3 regions of the Chroococcidiopsis sp. [FACHB-1243] genome follow, and region 2 is predicted to be linked to each of the others. Evidence: riboswitches for the same ligand, from Rfam matches in the RefSeq annotation. Region 2 holds a riboswitch; each other region holds the start of a gene.
What was found. A riboswitch is a leader RNA that binds a small molecule or an ion and turns the genes downstream of it on or off. The one in region 2 is predicted to bind cobalamin.
Positions count from the first base shown of each region.

Region 1 (3,276 bases), on a different contig from region 2:
TGCAGTTGTTCTTGCACCCAATAAGTTTGAACTAAAGCCAACTGGCTCTTGCGCGAACCAATGCGAATTGTGCGGGCAGGGCTGGAGACCGTGGGTGAGGCGTTGGAGGACATACTAAAGCAGCATTTATAGCTTAAATCTGAGTCACTCGATCTAGACTACCGCAGGACTGCACCCAATGGAGTCAGTTGTCAGTTGTCAGTTGTCAGTGTAGAGACGATACATGTATCGTCTCTACAAAATTCTCCTCGCTCCTCACCATCATGACTAAAGTAATAGTTATATTCGTTACTTTCTCTACAGGCGATCGCGGTTTTTCGATTTTTATGATGGTGATATCAAATCTTAGAAACGCCAGAGAACGCTACCATGCAATTCATCACCAGACAATTTAAACATATTCCTGTGTTAGCCAGCGCGATCGCCTTGAGTATTGCCACCGTACCGCTAGCAGCTCAAGCTGAACCTATCGCACCTGGATCGCAAACTTCCGCGTCACAAACAATCGCCCAAGCTCAAGATAAAATTCCACCTCGATTTGAAAAACTGGGGTTAACTCAGGAACAAAGAGATAAAATTGCCGAAATCCGCCGCAATACCCGCGCTCAAATCGAAGCAGTCATGACACCAGCACAGAGGGAACAACTCAAAACCGTTAGAGAAAGCAGACAACGCCGCCGCGAAGCGTTAGCTTCTCTCAACCTAACTCCAGAGCAGAAAAATAGAATGCAACAAATTCGTCAATCTGCCAAATCTCAGTTTGACGCAGTATTAACCCCAGAACAGCAACAACAACTACAGCAAATGAGACAAGAACGAGGCTGGAAGGGACGAAGAGGCGATCGCTAAGGAATTCGGAATTCGGAATTAATAAACCTTTTGCTACGCACTGGTCACTGATAACCCCTCCCCCAGTATTTTTGTTGTAGGTCAAATCAGTTAAGATATCTAGGCACAAGTGAACTGTAATAGCATAGGGAAACATCGGTGTAAGTCCGAGGCTGTGCCGCAGCTGTAAATGATTTTGTCGCTTGTCATTTGTCACTAGTCATTTGTTGCTCTAACTGCAAATGACTGATAACAGATGAACGATGACGAATAGTAAGCCAGAATGCCTGTGCTGTTATCCGCTCACGCTATTTCCTGCGTCGCACGGGAAAGGAGCTAGAATCTCAATGCTTAGCGATCGCCATTTAACTCCGTTGGAAGATATCTCTTTGCAATTACCACCTCTGCCGCTACAGCGTCCTCTATTACTGATCGGTCATGGAACTAGAGATGAAGCTGGACGGCAAAGCTTGCTAGATTTTGCCTCTGCATACCAAGCTTTAGATACCTCTAGACCAGTTCTACCCTGCTTTCTGGAACTGACAGAACCAACAATTCAGGAAGGGGTAGATCGATGCGTAGAGAAGGGTTTTACAGAAATTTCCGTGCTGCCAATTTTACTGTTTGCCGCACGGCATAACAAATTTGATGTAACGAACGAACTCGATCGCGCTAGAGCCAGACATCCGCAGCTTAAATTTTACTACGGACGGCATTTTGGCATTACGCCCGGAATTCTCGATTTGTGGCGATCGCGTCTGGCAGACATAGACCATCCTCAAATTGAGCGTGCAGATACCGTATTATTATTTGTCGGTCGCGGTTCTAGCGATCCTGATGCCAATGGCGATGCTTGCAAGCTCGCCCGCATTCTCTGGGAAGGTAGCGGCTATTCTACTGTAGAAACCTGCTTTATCGGCATCACGCACCCGCGCTTAGAAGCAGGTTTCCAACGCGCTTTACTCTATCAACCCAAACGGATTGTTATTCTACCTCACTTTCTCTTTACGGGTACGCTAGTTAAAAAGATTTTTGATGTCGCAGCTCAACAGCAACAAAAGTATCCCCAAATTGAAATCGCCTGTTTGCCAGAAATAGGACTGCATCCGCTCCTATTTAGCATTCTCAGAGAAAGAGAAATCGAAACTCATTTAGGTCAAGTCCAGATGAATTGCGAGATGTGCAAATTCCGCCTAGCAGCTGTAGCAGGTGACACGCATTCTCATAGCCACACCCACGACAACCATCACCATCATCACCACGACCATCACCACCCGCCTGTAGATCCTTACGCTAATGCGGTAGACTATCATCAAAAAATCTGGCAAGTTCCATAATGGATTTGGTAATAGGTAATGGGTAATGATGGTTGGTTATTAGTACAGTAGGGTGTGCGATCGCGTCGCGTAACGCACTTACGCATATTTCAGAAGTCAAAGTATGAGTGCCTATAGTCATTAGTCATCCGTCATTTGTCATTTGTGAATAACTAGTGACTCATGACCAACGACCAATTACCAATTACCAATTACCAATTACCAATTACCAATGACGAAAGAATTCACCATAGGCGAAACAGTCCGAGTTGTCGCCTTGCCACCTTACATTAAAACAGCCGAGCCGATGCCGATGCTGCGTCCTCCCGATACAATTCGTCTGCGGGAAGAAGGGATAGTTACAGATCGCCGTCCTGGGGGATATTGGGTCGTCCGGTTCGATCGCGGTACTTTTCTGCTCGATAGCCAATATATTGAGAGCATCACATCAGAACCAGAATCACCACCTGCATCTCATGTGGAACCATCTTTACCTGCGGATGCCGATCGCAGCGAGGACTAATGTAAACTTATGTTAACTGGACTTGCAGTTGACATCATGATATTTCGTCGAACTTTTTTAACCTCTGTTTTTGCGTGTTGCCTGTCTATTTTGGTTTGGTGTCATTTTGCTACCCCAGCCTTAGCGCTTGGGGGTAAACTACCACCAGTGAACCAACCCGCACCACAATTTACCCTACCTACCAATACGGGAGATGGAGAAGTTTCCCTTTCCGACTTGCGCGGTCAGTGGGTCGTACTTTATTTTTATCCCAAGGACTTTACAGCAGGCTGTACCCTAGAAGCCAAACGCTTTCAACAAGACTTACCCAAGTACATTGACAAAAATGCTCAGATTATTGGCGTGAGTGCTGATTCTATCGATTCCCATGCCGAATTCTGCGATTCAGAAGGGTTAAAATTTCCTCTGCTTGCAGATACCACAGGGGAAGTGAGTAAAGCATACGGTTCGTGGATTGGTGTTGTTTCGATGCGCCATAGTTTTCTCATCGACCCAGATGGGATTTTACGCGAAACTTTTGTGAAGGTAAATCCTGCCATTCACAGCATGGAAGTTCTAGCACGGTTAGAGGAATTACAAAAAAACACTGCCTAAAAGCTAAAGTGTAGA
Region 1 is NZ_JACJQX010000019.1:6,092-9,367, reverse strand. It holds gene hemC (hydroxymethylbilane synthase) at 1-113, opposite strand, end outside; gene H6G17_RS34140 (hypothetical protein) at 264-395, shown strand; gene H6G17_RS15380 (Spy/CpxP family protein refolding chaperone) at 370-849, shown strand; cobalamin riboswitch at 936-1,138, shown strand; gene H6G17_RS15375 (sirohydrochlorin chelatase) at 1,176-2,165, shown strand; gene sipA (regulatory protein SipA) at 2,377-2,667, shown strand; gene H6G17_RS15365 (peroxiredoxin) at 2,704-3,261, shown strand.
Region 1: linked by a shared signal. The riboswitch ahead of H6G17_RS15375 (sirohydrochlorin chelatase) and the one ahead of H6G17_RS20490 (HupE/UreJ family protein) in region 2 are both predicted to bind cobalamin.

Region 2 (3,276 bases):
TTTGCAACAAATGACGGATGAGAGTTGTTTTGCCGCTGCCTAAGAAACCAGTAACAACTGTAACGGGAATTTTTGTAGCCATTGGATTCTAATTGAAATTAGCCTGCGATCGACAAACAGCATTGTCTCACAAGTATTGAGGGAGTGGGGAGTGAGAGTAGTAGTTATTATTTTTTGCATTGCAGCAATTTCGCGATCGCTTCTCGATGAGATTCTTCTGATGCGTCTGGTTCCACTACAATGAGATCGGAATCGTTCATTACCTGTCGAGATTGTTCCTGTAAAATTTGTTGCTCTAGCGCAGATAACTCACTATTGCTTAGAGAACTCAGGTCAATCCAAGGCTCCATAATACGTTCTCCCTTCTGAACTAACGATAGCAATAATTTCAACCCCATCATTCCGCCTACCTCTAATGTGAATGGAGTTGGTTCCAAGTTCTGTTGCGGTGCTAATCGCTGTTAGCCCCACCTCTTGTATAGTTTTAATAACTGACAATCCCACTTTATCTTGTTTTGAAAGCTCCATTCAGACAGATGTTAAGAAACACGTAAATGTAGTAGACTCGCAGGGTCAATTCATTTACGACTGAAATCCCTGGAGTTCTACTTTGGCAGTTGTATTGAGTGCTAGCTGACTACTTAACTTTTAACCCATCACCGAAGAAGTCAAGAACACCACACCGATCGCGCAGATTGCTAAACCAGATAATCTTAACCAAGAAGGACTAGAATTAGCAGATTTCTGCAATGCTAAATTCCCTACTAAAAAGGCAACTAAAGCTACACCATATTGGATTAGAGTAAAACCCAACAAGTAAGCAAATAGAGAAAACATTTGCGCCCCGATAATAGCTTCTCCGTAAGCGTAACCATGAAATAATCCCGCGATCGCACCCAACCCCAATGTTACCAACCAATGAGGACGATCTCGCCACAACAGCATTGCCCCAAAGATAATAACAGAAACTGCGATCGCCACCTCAGCCGCAGGTAAATCGATCTGGAAGACGTGAATAATCGTCCCTAACATCGCCGCCACGACAAACCCAGCCGGAATTAAAGCACCGCGCCGTTGTCCGACAGCAAGTAATCCAATTGCCACGACAAAAGCTAAATGATCTAAACCAATAACAGGGTGAGCCAGTCCTGACAAGAAACCTTCAAATAAATTTACTGGAGTCTTGCCACCGATCGCGTGATGGGCATAAGCTGGTTGGGGTATGGCAAAAAATGCGATCGTCAAAGCGGTTGCAATTAACCCTAAGTAGCGCCAAAATAGTTGCAAAATTTGAGACATCAAAACTTTAGACATCATCCGTACCTCGCGAAGGATGTGAGTTAAACAATTTCTATCGGTGGGTATTCTGACTTTAGAGTGTCATTAGTCAATGGTCATTAGTCATTTGTATTTACCAATGACCAGTGACTAATGACTAATGACAACAGATTTACAGTTGCGGGACAGCGCCGGACTTACACCGAACTTTCCCCATTACCTCTAGCAGCTGCTCCCTGCTAGAACCGATTTAACTGAGGGCTTCATCATACCATCAGATCGCATCCTGAGAGAGAGGCAAAACTGTTACTATTGTGTTCAACTGAAAAAGTTAGGTTTCGCTAGCCTGCGATCGCCATTATAGAAATTCCGCTCTTACCAATGACTAATGACCAATGACAACTATATGGAAGACTCTCAATTCGCTATTTTCATCGTCTTTGGTTGTATCTGGGTTGTGATGGGAACTGCGGGTGTCATTGCACTGCTAAAGTCTGACGGTCAAGAAATTCGGTTTGGTAAATGGGGATTGATAGTTGCTCTGCCAATTATTATCCCCATCATTATTGCACTGGCTTTTGGCGCGTTCTACTACAACTAGTTCGGGTTTATTGCAAAATCTCTTGTAATTGGTGCTGGTTCCACAAATTTTGATATAAACCTGGTTTTTGAACTAGTTCTTCATGTGTCCCAGATTGAACGATCGCACCCCGATCCATCACCAAAATCCGATCGGTAGTAGCCGCAGCTGATAGCTGATGAGAGATAAATATCACAGTTTTGCGATCGGTTCCTGTGGAAAGATTATCTAAAATCGCTGTTGCAGTTTGATTGTCAACGCTAGATAAGGCATCGTCTAAAATTAGTACCGGAGCATCGACAAGCAAAGCTCTAGCAAGCGCTGTACGCTGTCTTTGACCACCGGAAAGGGTAATCCCTCGTTCGCCCACAATTGTTTCGTATTGCTGTGGAAAATTGAGAATTTCAGGGTGGATCTGAGCTTGCTTGGCGCAGTATTCTACATCAGATTGTTCTGCGAGCGGATCGCCATATCGAATATTATTTTTAATCGTGGTACTGAAGAGAAAACTATCTTGTGGTACGTAGGCAATCGCGCGGCGTAAATCTTTCAATGTAATTTGAGTAATATCTTGCCCATCTAAAAATAATTGTCCTGGATCAATTTCTAAAAGATGAGGTAAAGCATTTGCTAATGTCGATTTTCCCGAACCAATTGGTCCTACAATTGCGACTGTCTCTCCTGGCTGAATAGAAAAGCTGACATTTTGTAATGATGGTGTACCAGAGCCAGCATATGTATAGCTCAAATTGCGTGCTGTTAACTCTCCTTTTATCTCTTCTTTTGGTAATGAAATCGCGTCAGGTCTATCGTAAATCTGAGGTTTGACAGCCAGAACAGATTCAACGCGATCGATACTGACTTCTCCTCTTTGATAAGCTGTAATTGTAAACCCAAGTAGAGCGGTGGGAAAAACGAGTCTTTCGACATAAAGTATGAGTGCTATAAAATCACCAACACTTAAACTGTTATTTGCAATTTTTCCCGCTCCAAACCACAATAATAAGAGCAGGCTAACGTAAGAAAAACCTCCAACTAGGGGAAACAAAGTATTACGAGTTTTGGCGAGTTTTAAATTTGCCCCTAATAACCTAGAATTACTTTGCCGAAAAGCTAGGCGTTCGTTTGTTTCTTGAGCGTAGATTTTAATTAATGCCATCCCGCTCATATCTTCTTGAATTAATTCGCTAATGTCAGATAGTTCCTCTTGGACTTCTGCTTGTTCGTTACGGAGGCGATCGCTAAATAACTGTACCACGATCAACATCACTGGATAAATTGCTACAGCAGCAAGAGTCAGTTCGACATTAATTTGCAACATGAAAGGTAGCGTCAACGCATAAGCAAAGATCGTGTTGACAATACTCAGCACTGCAAAACCGACCAACCGCCGAATATTTTCGACATCGCTCGTAGCG
Region 2 is NZ_JACJQX010000028.1:40,475-43,750, reverse strand. It holds gene cobW (cobalamin biosynthesis protein CobW) at 1-82, opposite strand, end outside; gene H6G17_RS20495 (hypothetical protein) at 168-437, opposite strand; gene H6G17_RS20490 (HupE/UreJ family protein) at 649-1,317, opposite strand; cobalamin riboswitch at 1,339-1,543, opposite strand; gene H6G17_RS20485 (hypothetical protein) at 1,685-1,879, shown strand; gene H6G17_RS20480 (ABC transporter ATP-binding protein) at 1,887-3,276, opposite strand, start outside.

Region 3 (3,276 bases), on a different contig from region 2:
GCATTCGCTTGCGGAGAAACTTCCACCTCAAATTTATGGGGTGCGCCATCAAAAAACTGCTGCTGCCACTTTAACTGTCCAGTTGCATCGGCAGTACCTTGATAGGCAAAGGCAAGCCAATTGTCCTCAAGCTGAGTCGCTTGAATCTTCAAAAATACGTCAGCTACTGGCTGGCTAGTTTTGGGATCGATGACATTGACTTGGAAGTTTGCAGGTTGTCCGACTGTGGCGCTGACATCTCCAGACAGGCGCAATTGGAGTCCCCCAGACTGTATTGTACTTGGTTGCTCTGACGATGGTGCAGGTTCACTCATGTGGGACATGGGCATAGACATTCCCGACTGAGCAATTTCAGCACTAACGTTGACAAATAATAAGGCAGCGATCGCTACCACTATTGCTCCACTCAACAATAGTCGTACCCGTTGCGGTGCAATTTCTCCAGACTGGAGTTGCTGCCGTTCGCCGATCGCTAAACCGCCGACTACCCCGACAATTAGTAAAATTGCAACCAGGATGCCAAGGTTACGATATTTCAGCCAGTTCTCCGGCACAGTGAGCGTGAGAGTTTGCTTAAACGGGCTAAAGGCATTCTCAAGCGTTGGAGTCACATTGACTAGTAGCTGGTAAGTACCGCGAATCGGTAGCATCTGCTGAATTTGCAGCTTGCCTTTGGGTGCTACTGCTGCCATTTCCAGTAACTTTGTTCCCTCTACTATGGGGAAATCTGTTGTGAACCAAGGATTTTTAGGTGGAGTGAAAATCGTCAAGCCAATTTTGACATTTTCCAAAGGTTGCCCAGATGCATCTAACACTTGCAACTTCAGTAGCGCTGGAGATTGAGGTTTAGTTGCTTCAGCTTCAAAGGGAAAAATCGGGTTGACTCCTGGTTCAGTTGTCAGTCGCACCTTTGGCTGTGCGACTTGAGAAAATCCAGCTAAAACATAAAGAACTATACTCACCAGGCAAATAGCACTAATGAGGGCAGATAACTTGAATTTTGGCATTTCGATTGGTGAATTTCTCTGAAGTGGATGCCTATTTAAGCTTTAATGGCAACTAATTATCAAAGTATGGTGACGTAGAGAATGCACCCGATCGTGAACTGCGGGATAAGTTGTAAAATACACAGTCCAGAGAATTAAAGCGCACAGCGAAACGTAGAGACTCGCTTGCACAGGTGTTGACAAAGTGAAGCGTAGCGCTTGATCCCGAACAGAAGCAATTGACCGAGCCGTCATCACGTACCTCGCAGATGAGTTAAGGGCATTAAAAGTCTCGGCGGGCATCCTGGCTGGGAGTATGAGTGGGATACTCCTTCACAGTTGCGGGACAGCGTTGGGCTTGCACCAAACTTTCCCCGTTACCTCTGGTGACTGACCCCCACCAGAACCGACTTAGTAATCAGACCTTATCATACTTTCTGTCTCACTAACCCAGCATACGACCATGAACTGTTTAAATTAGCATTGTCAGAGAGTGAGAAAGGGAGAGAGGCAAATTATAAAGCGTGACGAGGTGGATTGTCAAACAAATCAGTCGAGTTTGCCCAACAAAACTCACCGCTACCACCGTAATTAGTGTTTCTCCAATCCCATAACCTTTCTATCACGTTAGCTAGTTTTTAACTCTCTTCAACTAAACACCCGCTTTGATTTAACAACATTCACAGTCTACTTTGGAGGAAGGCTTTGCCTACACACCCTGCGGGAACGCTTGTACGCATGGTAGAGCATGACGCTACCACCTAGCACCAGCAAAAACAGCGTTAACCAATCTCCCCAACGCACGTACAGCGTCTAAGTTTGCCGTCGATAAATCGTTGCTGCGTGCAGTTCGTATGCGTTCAGTTGAGATATCCACTTAGTTCTACCGTGGGGAGCGATAATACCAGAATATCCGGTATTAGTAGCTCTTACAGCCCATCGATCGGTTTCAAACGCTGGCATTACATCTTGGGCATGGTGTTGGGCAGGCATTGCTGGGCTGTAATGGGCATTATTAGCAGCACTGAGGATAAACAGCCCTCCGGCAGTTGCCTGATACCGGAAATGCTGAACAAAGGCAGATTCGTAACAAATACTGGCGATCGCTCGACCGAAAGGTGTGTCAAAAAGCTGGCTCGGCTGACCAGCGATTGTGCGAGCATTCAAAGGCGACAGCTACTCGATCGACTTCCATAAAAATTGCTCAAAAGAAATATATTCCCCTATTGGTACTGACTTTACCTTGTTATAGCGAAAGTCTGACCGCCGCCCGTAACAGTAAACAGACTATTGGTAATGCTGTGCACGCTAGTCGCCTCAAACTCCTCAGGTATTCAAAGCTTAGGCAAGGACTTGCGATCGCTGTGGCTCTTGCCCGTTGCTTGATAACAGTCTTAGACTTTCAGCGATCGCTGTAGTTGCTTGAGGCAACTGTCCTAGTTGCTGACAAGCCAACGAAATGTTGCTTACTTGATTTAGCATATCTCTTTGGGCTTGGTGAGCTTCTGCTGCTTGTTGCCAAACTGTCAGTGCTTTGAAAAAATTTCCAGCTTCGTATAGTTCTCTGCCTTGCTGCAACAGTTGCGGTATATTTAGCAAGTTTTTGACGTTGGGAGGATCTTGACTCTTCACTCGTAGCTAAGGGGATTAAGATTGTGAGGACGGGTTACACCATTAGCAACACCAAAAATTTACCATTAGCTGTGAGGTCTCAGATGAAACAAAAACAATCCACTCCCTGGTTACAAAAAAGGTTGTGTCTTACTATGGCAAGTGCTGCTGTTGGGGCAGTGGTAACTGCTTATCCGACAGTAGCAGTGTTGGGGATATCGGCAGGTGATGCTCCTATCAGCAATCCTCAAGCTGTTGCTCAAAAACCTGACGCAATCGCTACTAAACTAGTAACTGTGTATCGCAGTCCCTCCTGTGGATGCTGTGGTGGATGGATTGATTACATGAAAAAACAAGGCTTTCAGACAAAAGACTTGCTAATTTCTGAAATGGGGGCAGTGAAACAAAAGTACAAAGTGCCTGACAAACTGACATCTTGCCACACGGCGATTGTGGATGGATATGTCATCGAAGGACACGTACCAGCCAGTGATATTAAGCGCCTGCTTAAAGAAAAGCCAAATGTAGTAGGCATATCTGTTCCTCAAATGCCTGTAGGTGCTCCTGGCATGGAAGCAGGGGATCGCAGAGATCCATTCACCGTGTTCTCCTTTGATAAAAAGGGCAAACCTAAAGTCTTTAACAAGTATCCATCCTCCTGAAGCAGATTTCTGCCAAA
Region 3 is NZ_JACJQX010000067.1:336-3,611, forward strand. It holds gene H6G17_RS29440 (hypothetical protein) at 1-1,007, opposite strand, end outside; gene H6G17_RS29445 (CbtB-domain containing protein) at 1,050-1,289, opposite strand; cobalamin riboswitch at 1,263-1,412, opposite strand; partial or broken gene H6G17_RS29450 (nitrilase-related carbon-nitrogen hydrolase) at 1,803-2,287, opposite strand; gene H6G17_RS29455 (hypothetical protein) at 2,328-2,618, opposite strand; gene H6G17_RS29460 (DUF411 domain-containing protein) at 2,702-3,259, shown strand.
Region 3: linked by a shared signal. The riboswitch ahead of H6G17_RS29445 (CbtB-domain containing protein) and the one ahead of H6G17_RS20490 (HupE/UreJ family protein) in region 2 are both predicted to bind cobalamin.